Linked DNA regions of Methylovirgula sp. 4M-Z18. The protein of the gene in region 1 interacts with the protein of each later gene in a pairwise test. Links are inferred from orthologs where the notes say so. Each region holds a gene or a part of one and is shown on either strand. Other genes may lie near its edges.

Region 1 (4,968 bases):
AGGGCGTGATCGACCGTCGCACCTGGTGGCTGGCGGTCACGTTGCTGGGGGCCGTGTGGATCATCGCGGCGCTCATCGCAACCGCGCTGCGCTATGCCATCGTGAGCGCTGTGATGCGCCTCGACAACAGTACGAATATGCTCGAACTGATGCAGAAAATGACCTTCTCCGGCATTTTCAACATCGTCATGATCTTGGTCTATGTGTGCTATTATTTCGTGAGCGCCAAGCGCTTCCGCGATCTTGGCCGTTCGCCCTATCTCGGCTTGATCCTGCCGGCCGCCATCTATCTCGCCGCATCCTTCGGCCCGGTCCTCAACGCCTTTTTTCCGCCCTATGGATCGTGGCTCGCGGGCGTGTGCTTGAGCCTGGTCGCCTTCTGGAATGTGGTGGTTCTCGGCTTCACCAAGGGAGAATTGAATTGAGCGCGCCCCATCCTGCCGTCGCTCTCTTGCAGGATCTCATCCGCTGTCCATCCGTCACACCGCAGGAAGGCGGCGCGCTGCAACTCTTGCGCAAGGTGCTCGTTGCGGCGGGATTTGATGTCGAGATCGCACGCTTCAGCGCGCCGGGCACGCCGGATGTCGACAATCTCTTCGCCAAGATCGGCAGCGGCGCACCGCATTTCACCTTTGCCGGCCATACCGATGTGGTGCCGCCCGGCGATACGGCAAAATGGCATTTCGACCCGTTCTCCGGCACGATCGCCGACGGCAAGGTGTGGGGACGCGGTACGGCCGACATGAAAGGCGGTGTCGCCGCTTTTGCCGCTGCGGCACTGGGATTTCTCAAAAAGCACGCCGCGCCCAAGGGCACGATCTCGCTTCTGATCACGGGCGACGAAGAAGGCCCTGCGGTCAACGGCACGGTCAAGCTGCTCGAATGGGCGAAAGCCCGCGGCGAGATCTTCGATCATTGCATCGTTGGCGAGCCAACGAATCCGAATGCGCTTGGCGACATGATCAAGATCGGCCGCCGCGGCTCGCTTACCGGGCGCCTTGTCGTGCATGGCAAGCAGGGCCATGTCGGCTATCCCCATCTTGCCGACAATCCGATCCCAGCGATGCTGCGCCTTTTAACCGCGCTTAAGGCAAAGCCTTTGGATGAGGGCACGCCGCATTTCGATGCGAGCAATCTCGAAGTGACGACGGTCGATACGGGCAATGCGGCAACCAATGTGATTCCGGCCGAGGTCCGCGCGGTGTTCAACATCCGCTTCAACGATGTATGGACACCGGAAAGCCTTGAGGCAGAATTGCGCGCGCGCTGCGCGGCGGTGGCGGCAGGCGCGGCCTATACGCTCACCTTCGACCCCACCAATGCGGTCGCGTTCCTCACCGAGCCCGGCGATTTCACCACGCTCGTCGCCACGGCCGTGCATACGGTGACGGGCCGCACGCCGCAATTGTCAACGACCGGCGGCACGTCGGATGCGCGCTTCATCCAGCATTATTGCCCCGTCGTCGAATTCGGCCTTGTCGGCCAGACGATGCATCAGGTGGATGAGCATGTGGCGGTGGCGGATGTCGAGCAATTGGCGGTGATTTATGAGAAGGTTTTGGAGGCGTATTTCTTGCAGCAATGATGCCGCGCGCTCCCTTCTCCCAAAGGGAGAAGGTGGCCGACGAAGGCGGTCGGATGAGGGGACTCGGAATCGTGAGTTTTCTCGATATTCGTAACGGCTAATCTCGCAAGGGTGTCCCCTCATCCGTCATGCTTCGCATGCCACCTTCAGAAGGCCGCGCGGCACCCTCAATAATCCACCTGCACCAAGTACAGCCCGTCCGCCGGCGCGACCATGCCGCAGCGGCGGCGGTCCTTTGCCTCCAGCGCCGCCTGCAGATCATCCGCCGTCCATTTGCCCGCGCCGACATATTCGAGCGAGCCGACCATCGAACGCACTTGCCGGTGCAAGAAAGATCTTGCGCTGCAACGGATATGAATCTCGTCGCCGACACGCGTCACATCCAATTGATCGAGCGTGCGAAGCGCGCTCTCCGCCTGGCATTCGCTGTCGCGGAAGGTCGAGAAATCGTGCTTGCCGAGCAAGCGTTTTGCAGCCGTGTCCATCGCTTGTGCATCGAGGCGCCGCTTCACCAGCCAGGCGCGCCCGGCCTCAAGGGTCAACGGCGCGCGGCGATTGATGATCCGGTAGAGATAATGGCGCTTGACCGCGGAGTGGCGCGCGTCGAAATCGTCCCCGACCTCCTCGGCGCGCACGATCGCCACCGGATGCGGCCGCATATGCGCATTCACGGCATCGCGGATCGTATCGGAGCGCCAGACACGGCTCGTCTCGATATGCGCCACCTGCCCGGTCGCATGCACGCCGGAATCGGTGCGGCCCGCGCCGCGCACGATCAGCCTCTCGCCGGTGACGCCGAACAGCGCGTCTTCCAGCACCTGCTGCACCGAGAGATGCACCTCCTGCCGCTGCCAGCCGGCGAAGGGCGTACCGTCATATTCGATGGTGAGCTTGTAGCGCGGCATGTCAGTTAAGCTTCGCTCCGGCCGCCACCGGCGTGCCGCGCAGGAAATCCGCGACCTGCATCGGTGCCTTGCCGGCGCGCTGGATTTCGGCGAGTTGAATCGCGCCTGTGCCGCAGGCAATCATGAGATTGCCATCAAGCGTAGTCCCTGGGACCGCGGGCGTCCCGCCCGCACCGGCGCCGGACGCCCGCGCTCCTAAATGTGCGCGCAAAACTTTGATGCGCTCCGGCCCCTTGCCGGAATCCATCTCGAACCAAGCGCCCGGAAAGGGCGTGAGGCCGCGAATGTGATTATGCACGTCCGGCGCAGGCTTCGCCCAATCGATCCGTGTTTCGCCCTTGTCGATTTTCGCGGCGTAAGTCACGCCATCTTCCGCTTGCGGCTGAAAGTGCAGCGAGCCACGCGACAACGCGCCAAGCGCGCGCGCCATCAGGTCGGCACCGATCGTCGCCATGCGGTCGTGCAAGTCGCGCGCATTCATCTCGGGCGTGATGGCGATTTTCTCCGCCATCCCGATCGGTCCGGTGTCGAGCCCTTCGTCCATACGCATCACCATGACGCCGGTCACCGTGTCGCCCGCCATGATCGCGCGCTGAATCGGCGCCGCACCGCGCCAACGCGGCAGCAGCGAGCCGTGCAAATTCAAACAGCCTAGACGCGGCGCATCGAGAATGGCTTTCGGCAAAATCAGCCCGTAGGCGACGACGACCGCCACATCGGCGTCGTGCGCGCGGAAATGTTCGGCGGCTTCCTCACTGCGCAAGCTTTTCGGCGTCAGCACAGGAATGTGAAACCGCTCTGCCACCACCTGCACCGGCGATGGCGTCAGTTCCAATCCGCGCCGCCCGGCGGGTTTGGGCGCGCGCGTATAACACGCCACGACTTCATGGCCCTGGCCGACGATCTCGGACAGAACCGGACACGCAAAATCCGGCGTCCCCATGAAGATGATGCGCAGAGTCATTTGATACTCGAAATCCTTGCGTCCTGGCTTCCGGCCTAGACCGCGAGCCGCGCCGCCTTGGTGAATTTCTTCATCACCCGGTCACGCTTCAGCTTCGAAATATGATCGATGAACAAAGCACCGTTGAGATGGTCGATCTCATGCTGCAGGCAGGTCGCGAGAAGCCCGTCGGCGTCGATCTCCTGCTCCTTGCCGTCCCGGTCTATATAACGCACGCGCACTTTCGCGGGGCGCTCGACCTCGTTGAAATAATCGGGAATCGACAGGCAGCCTTCTTCGTAGGTGGCGAGCTCGTCCGATTTCCAGACCACTTCCGGATTGAGGAAAACCATGGGCGCCGGCTCCTCTTCCTCCTTTTTGGCGAGGTCGATGACGACCACCCGCTTCGGCACGCCGATCTGAATGGCGGCAAGGCCGATGCCGGGGGCGTCGTACATGGTCTCGAGCATGTCATCCACGAGCGTCCGAATCTCGGCGTCGATCGTTGTCACCGGCTCGGAAACGAGGCGCAAACGGGGATCGGGCAGCAGGACTATGGGGCGGATGGTCATCGATGGGTCTCGGTTGATCGGGCTCTTGCGCATCACATAAGCGCGCTGGGGTAATCGGTCAATTTAATAGCTCCGGATTTACGGCCCTTAGATTGGAAAAGTTCCTATTTTGTTCTTACGCGCGAATCATATATGATGGGCTCATGCAAGGTATGACTCTCTCCTCCCCCGTCCTGACCCTCGGATCGACGCCGGTCACGGTACTGCACCTTCTGGTGCTCGCCGTCCTGGCCATGCTTGGGCTATTGCTCGTACTCGCCACAGCGACCCTGCGCGCCAATCGGGAGCGCGATTTTGCCGCCGGGGCCGAAGCCGAGCGCAGCCAGGAACTCGACGAGCGGCTGGGCGAGATCAACAAGGCCAATGCCGAGCTTGCCGGCCGGCTCGCAACCATGGCCGAGGTGCTCACCACCCGCCAATCGGACCTCGCCCGCTACATGGCCGAGCGGCTCGACGCGGTCGGCACCAAGGTCGGCCAGGGGCTGGAGCAATCCTCCAAAACGACGGCGGAGAATCTCACCAAGCTCAACGAGCGCCTCGCCGTGATCGACGCGGCGCAGAACCGCCTCACCGGCCTGACCGAAGAGGTGGTGACGCTGAAAGATATTCTCGCCAACAAGCAGACACGCGGTGCCTTCGGGCAAAGCCGCATGGAAGCGATCATCCGCGACGGCCTGCCGCCCAACGCCTTCGAATTTCAGGCGACGCTGAAAACCGGCGTGCGGCCCGATTGCCTAATCCGGCTGCCGAATGACGAGCGCGGCATGGCGATCGACGCGAAATTCCCGCTCGAAGGCTTTACCGCTCTGCGCGAGGCGGAAACCGAAGAGGAGCGACGCGGGGCCATCGCGCGGGTGCGCGGCGATGTCGGCAAACATGTGAAGGACATTGCCGAGCGCTATCTGGTGCCCGGCGTGACCCAAGACATTGCAGTCATGTTCGTGCCTTCGGAATCGATCTTCG
Region 2 (5,192 bases), 3.0 Mb from region 1 along the record:
TGGCCACCAACAATCTGAACTATACGCGCATCGTTGCGCCGGTCGACGGCACCGTCGGCCAAAGGCAGGTGCGGCCGGGGCAGTTCGTCAACGTCGGCACCCAGGTGATCGCCGTGGTGCCGCTGCCCAATATCTGGGTGATCGCCAATTACAAGGAGACCCAGATCACCCATATGCGGCCGGGGCAAAACGCGCGGATCACGGTCGACGCCTATCCCGATCTCGCGCTCACCGGTCATGTCGAAAGCTGGTCGCCGGCAACGGGCAGCACTTTCGCCCTGCTGCCCGCCGACAATTCGACCGGCAATTTCACCAAAGTCGTGCAGCGCGTGCCGGTGAAGGTCGTGCTCGACCCCCATCCGGCACTGGGCACGCTGGTGCGCCCGGGCCTCTCGGTCGAGGCGACCATCGACACCAGCACCGGACCGGATGACGGCGCCGCTGCGGCCAAGCCATGATCCGCCCGCTCGCGCCCATCTCGTCCGCCGGCGCGGCGCTACATGGCGTCGCCGAGGCGCATCCGCGGCTCAGCGCCGACACATTGCGCCCCTATATCGGCATTCTGGGCGTCCTGTTCGGCGCGATCATGTCGACGCTGGGCAGCCGCGTCACCAGCTTCGGCATTGCCGATTTGCGCGGCGGCCTGCATTTCAGCTTCGACGAAGGCGCCTGGATGACCACGAGCTTCGGCATCGGCCAGATGCTGATCGGTGTCGCCTGCCCCTATCTCGGCGCGATTTTCGGCGTGCGGCGCGTTCTGCTACAGGGCATTCTGCTCTTCTTCACCGCCAGCCTGCTGGCGCCGCTCTCGCCCAATCTCAGCGCGTTTCTCGTTGCCCAATTTCTCTGCGGCGTCGGGTCGGGCACGTTCATCCCGCTGACCATCAGCTTCATCGCCCGCAGCCTGCCGACCCGGCTGATCGCTTACGGCATTGCCGTCTATGCGATGAATTCCGAATTGTCGCAGAATGTCGCGGCCTCGCTCGAAGGCTGGTATTCCGACCACCTCTCCTGGCGCTGGATCGACTGGCAATATTGCCTCATGATGCCGCTGATGTTCGCTTGCGTGTGGTACGGCATTCCGCGCGAGGACATCAAAACCGAATTGCGCGCGCAGCTCGACTGGCCGGGCATCGTCTATGCCGGCCTTGGCTTCAGCCTGCTTTACGCCGGCCTCGACCAGGGCAATCGGCTCGATTGGACCAATAATGGCCTGGTGAGCGGCCTCCTGCTGTCGGGCGGCCTCGTCACGCTCGCCTTCGTCGTTCGCGAATTGTGGGTGACGCACAGGCCGTTCCTCAACCTGCGGCTGCTGCTGCAGCATGATCTCGTGTTCATCTTGATCATTCTCGCAGGCTTTCGCTTCATCATCCTCTCGACCGCCTATATCATCCCGAACTACCTGCAGAGTGTGCAGAATTTCCGCGAATTGCAGGTCGGTTCCGTCCTGCTGTGGATCGCCTTGCCGCAATTGGTGATCGTCCTGCCGCTTGGCTATTTGCTGAGCCGGGTCAGCGGCCGCTGGATCCTATGTTTCGGGACCGCGATGGTCGGCACCGCCTGCCTGATGGCGACGCAACTGACCAGCGCCTGGGCGACGAATGATTTCCTGACCTCGCAGATCATCCAGGCCATCGGCCAATCTTTCGCGCTCACCGCGCTCGTCTGGCTCGCCGTTCAGGCGATCAGCCCGGCCGACGCGCTGACCATCGGCACATTGCTGCAGGTGAGCCGCATGTTTGGCGGCGAAATCGGTACCGCCTTTATGCAGACCTTCGTGCGGGTGCGCGAGCAGGTGCATTCCAACCTGATCGGCCTGCATGTCGACGGGCTCGCGAGCCTCACCGCCGACCGCCTGGCCGCCTATCGCGCCGCGCTCGCGACCCACACCGCCGATCTCGTCGTCACGACGGAACGCGCAACCGGCCTGCTCGCCCAGGCGATCGCCAAACAGGCGGCGGTGCTCTCCTATATCGATGGTTTCCAGGCGGCGGCGGTTGGTGCGCTGATGTGCATGATATTGGCCGTGGCGTTGCCGAGTCCCGAGAAGACACGGGCATGAAAAAGGCGGCGAGCTCGCGCCGCCGCCTCTCTTACCTATCGCAGTGAAGCCGCGCTTATGCTGCCTTCTGCTTCGGCGCGATCAGGCGGCGGTTGAGCAGCACTTCGGCGATCTGCACCGCGTTCAGCGCCGCGCCCTTGCGCAGATTGTCCGACACGCACCAGAAGCTGAGGCCGTTCTCGACGGTCGCGTCCTCGCGGATGCGGGAAATATAGGTCGCGTCCTCGCCGGCCGATTCATGCGGCGTGATGTAGCCGCCGTTTTCGCGCTTGTCGATGACGAGACAGCCGGGCGCCTCGCGCAGGATGTCGCGCGCCTCGTCGGCGGTGATCGGATTTTCGAATTCCACATTCACCGCTTCGGAATGGCCGATGAACACCGGCACGCGCACGCAGGTGGCGGTCAGCTTGATCTTGGGATCCAAGATCTTCTTGGTCTCCGCCATCATCTTCCACTCTTCCTTCGTGTACCCGTCTTCCATGAACACGTCGATGTGCGGAATGACGTTGAAGGCGATGCGCTTGGTGAACTTCTTGGTCTCGACCGTGTCGGAGACGAAGACGGCGCGGGTCTGGGCGAACAATTCGTCCATGCCTTCCTTGCCGGCGCCCGACACCGATTGATAGGTCGAAACCACGACGCGCTTGATCTTGGCGACATCGTGCAGCGGCTTCAGCGCCACGACGAGTTGCGCGGTCGAGCAATTCGGATTGGCGATGATGTTCTTCTTGGTGAAGCCGGCGACCGCATCAGCATTCACTTCCGGCACGATCAGCGGCACGTCGGCGTCATAGCGCCAGGCCGAGGAATTATCGATGACGACGCAGCCCTGCGCGCCGATCTTGGGCGAGAACTGCTTCGAAACTTCTCCGCCCGCCGACATCAGGCAGATGTCGGTATCGGAAAAGTCGTAATTTTCGAGAACTTTGCACTTGAGCGTCTTGTCGCCGAAGGACACTTCCGTGCCCAGAGAGCGCGAGGAGGCGAGCGGCACCACTTCGCTGACCGGAAACCGGCGCTCGGCCAGGATATCCAGCATTTCACGGCCCACGTTCCCAGTGGCGCCGGCAATTGCGACCTTAAAACCCATGATGTGAAGTCCTTCAATACGAGGCGAGAGCCCCTGGTCTCCCCCGGCGGTCCGATCCTTAAGGCCTGATATCCTTTAAGGATTTTGCCCTCTCATCCACCGGAGGAGGGCCCGGACATGAGGACAAACGTCAGCGCAGCGTGCCGCCCGTTTTGGGCGTCGCCTTTTTAGCCGTCGGTTTGGTCGTCATGACAAAACGCATCGTCTGCCCGAAAAGCAAAGGAAGTGGGCCTCCAGAAGCATGATTTAAGGTGAAGTGTCAATAGGCGTCCCGGCGGCGCCCGCCGGGTGTCGGCTTCCGCTCCGCTCTATCACTCGCCCACTTCGACGATCATCTCGACCTCCACGGCACTGTTGAACGGAAGTCCGGCCATGCCGACGGCCGAGCGCGCGTGCCTGCCCGCATCACCGAAGACATCCACCATCAAATCGGAAAACCCGTTGATGACCTTCGGCTGATCGCCAAACCCTTCGGCCGAGTTCACCATGCCGAAGACCTTGACCACGCGTTTCACGCGATCGAGGCTGCCGAGCGCGACACGCACTTTCGCCAGCATGACCAATGCAACCTGGTGTGCCGTGTCATACCCTTCTTGCACGGAGAGGTCCTTGCCCACTTTTCCTTTGTACTTCCAGTCGGCGCCGGCCGTGTTGCCCGAAAGGAACAACAGATTGCCGACCCTGACCGCATCGACATAATTGGCGACCGGAGGCGGCACGACCGGCAGCGTGATACCGAGTTCCTTCAGCCGCGCCTCGGCGGACGGCGGGCTCTGCGCCATGGCGCCCACCGAAGCCGCAATCCACATCACGAATGCAAGCGCGCAGGCGCCCAGGCCTGAGGTAAGTCTCATCGTGCCGAGAACATGACTCATCATCGCCTCCCAAGAAACGTTCACAGCTTCCAGTGATGGCAAGAGCGCCCCGGCAGCCTTTGTCGCGCCCCATTCCCCGAGCTTCGGCACGCTGCCGTTAGAAGCTGCGACGATCGAATTTACACTGCCGGTGCCGGCGCATGAAGGGGCCGGCAGCTAACAAGTAAGAACTAATCCGGCCACCCGGCGGTTTGAGGCAAAGCGCACGCGCTTCGCGGCCACGTCGAATCTCGCGACGCGAGAATGCGCGAGCTAATCTTCTTCCTTCGCACACCCCTGCAAAAAAACCTGAACGCACCGGCGCGCGCGGGCGATGATTTCCTCCCTCGTCGGCGCCGGCGCGTGCCGCAGCATGGCGGCGCGCTGCGGCTCCATCACCATCATGCCGCGCAGCATCCCCGCCGCCTCGTGCGGGTCGTCGAGCCGGATCGAACCGAGTTCGCAATTTTTGCGCAAGTAGCGCTCCACCGCCTCGTAGGTCCTGTCGATGGCCAACGCATAGAAACTGGTCGCGAGTTCGGGGAATCGGTCGCTTTCGGCGATCACCAGCTTCAAAATGGCGATCGTGTCGCTGGATAGGGTCAGCATGCCGAACTCGATCATGATGCGCTCAAGCCCGGCCGCGACATCCTGCCCCTTCGTTCCTTCTGAATCCGCCGCCAGCATGAATTGCTCGATGCGGTCCACGACCGAAATCTGAAACAGATCGGCCTTGGTCGGCACCAGGCGGTAAAGGGTCTTTTTCGAAATGCCGGCGCTTTTCGCCACATTGTCCATACTGGTTCTGGCATAGCCCTGCGCCATGAACTCGGCCCGCGCCGCGTCGGCGATGAGGTGGCGGGTATCGTGATCGGAGCGGACCTGGGGACGTCCGCGCGACCGTTTTTCCCTTGTGTCGGCCAGCGTCATCATTTTCTGAACTCCCCTCTTGACAACATCACTTTACGCGATATTTTGGAAAACATCAAGTTTCCTATTTCAGGGCAACGCCGAAAATCGTCCCTGGGGAGTATGAAAATGACCCGGCATCCTGGTTCCCTGGAGATCGATCGCGCCATCTCTGCAACAGAGGCGCTCGGCAGCGCTTTGACGGAAAGCAAATCGCCCGTCCTGCCGGCCGCGGCTCACGCCGCTGCACCGGCGGCAAAAAAGCACGTTCTGCGCC

The links. Proteins that work in one complex are often made in the same cells at the same time.
Region 2: the proteins of V9T28_RS15180 (region 1) and V9T28_RS01090 interact in binary tests that used the Escherichia coli proteins (3 or more experiments, as listed by UniProt). The link is inferred for Methylovirgula sp. 4M-Z18 from one-to-one orthologs.

The regions. Positions count from the first base shown.
Region 1 is NZ_CP149574.1:3,260,928-3,265,895, forward strand. The notes cover bases 2,248-4,968. They hold V9T28_RS15180 (peptide deformylase), read right to left. Parts: upstream 4,006-4,968; coding sequence 3,490-4,005; downstream 2,248-3,489. Other genes in these bases: truA (tRNA pseudouridine(38-40) synthase TruA), read right to left, coding at 2,248-2,490; fmt (methionyl-tRNA formyltransferase), read right to left, coding at 2,492-3,448; V9T28_RS15185 (DNA recombination protein RmuC), read left to right, coding at 4,149-4,968. In the rest of the region: V9T28_RS15160 (DUF805 domain-containing protein), read left to right, coding at 1-425; dapE (succinyl-diaminopimelate desuccinylase), read left to right, coding at 422-1,585; more of truA, read right to left, coding at 1,753-2,247. UniProt on the Escherichia coli protein: Removes the formyl group from the N-terminal Met of newly synthesized proteins. Requires at least a dipeptide for an efficient rate of reaction. N-terminal L-methionine is a prerequisite for activity but the enzyme has broad specificity at other positions.
Region 2 is NZ_CP149574.1:252,665-257,856, reverse strand. Bases 1,136-4,080 are described here. They hold V9T28_RS01090 (aspartate-semialdehyde dehydrogenase), read right to left. Parts: upstream 3,153-4,080; coding sequence 2,118-3,152; downstream 1,136-2,117. Other genes in these bases: V9T28_RS01085 (RidA family protein), read right to left, coding at 3,464-4,027; V9T28_RS01095 (MFS transporter), read left to right, coding at 1,136-2,062. In the rest of the region: V9T28_RS01100 (HlyD family secretion protein), read left to right, coding at 1-458; more of V9T28_RS01095, read left to right, coding at 455-1,135; V9T28_RS01080 (TetR/AcrR family transcriptional regulator), read right to left, coding at 4,280-4,936; V9T28_RS01075 (HlyD family secretion protein), read left to right, coding at 5,045-5,192.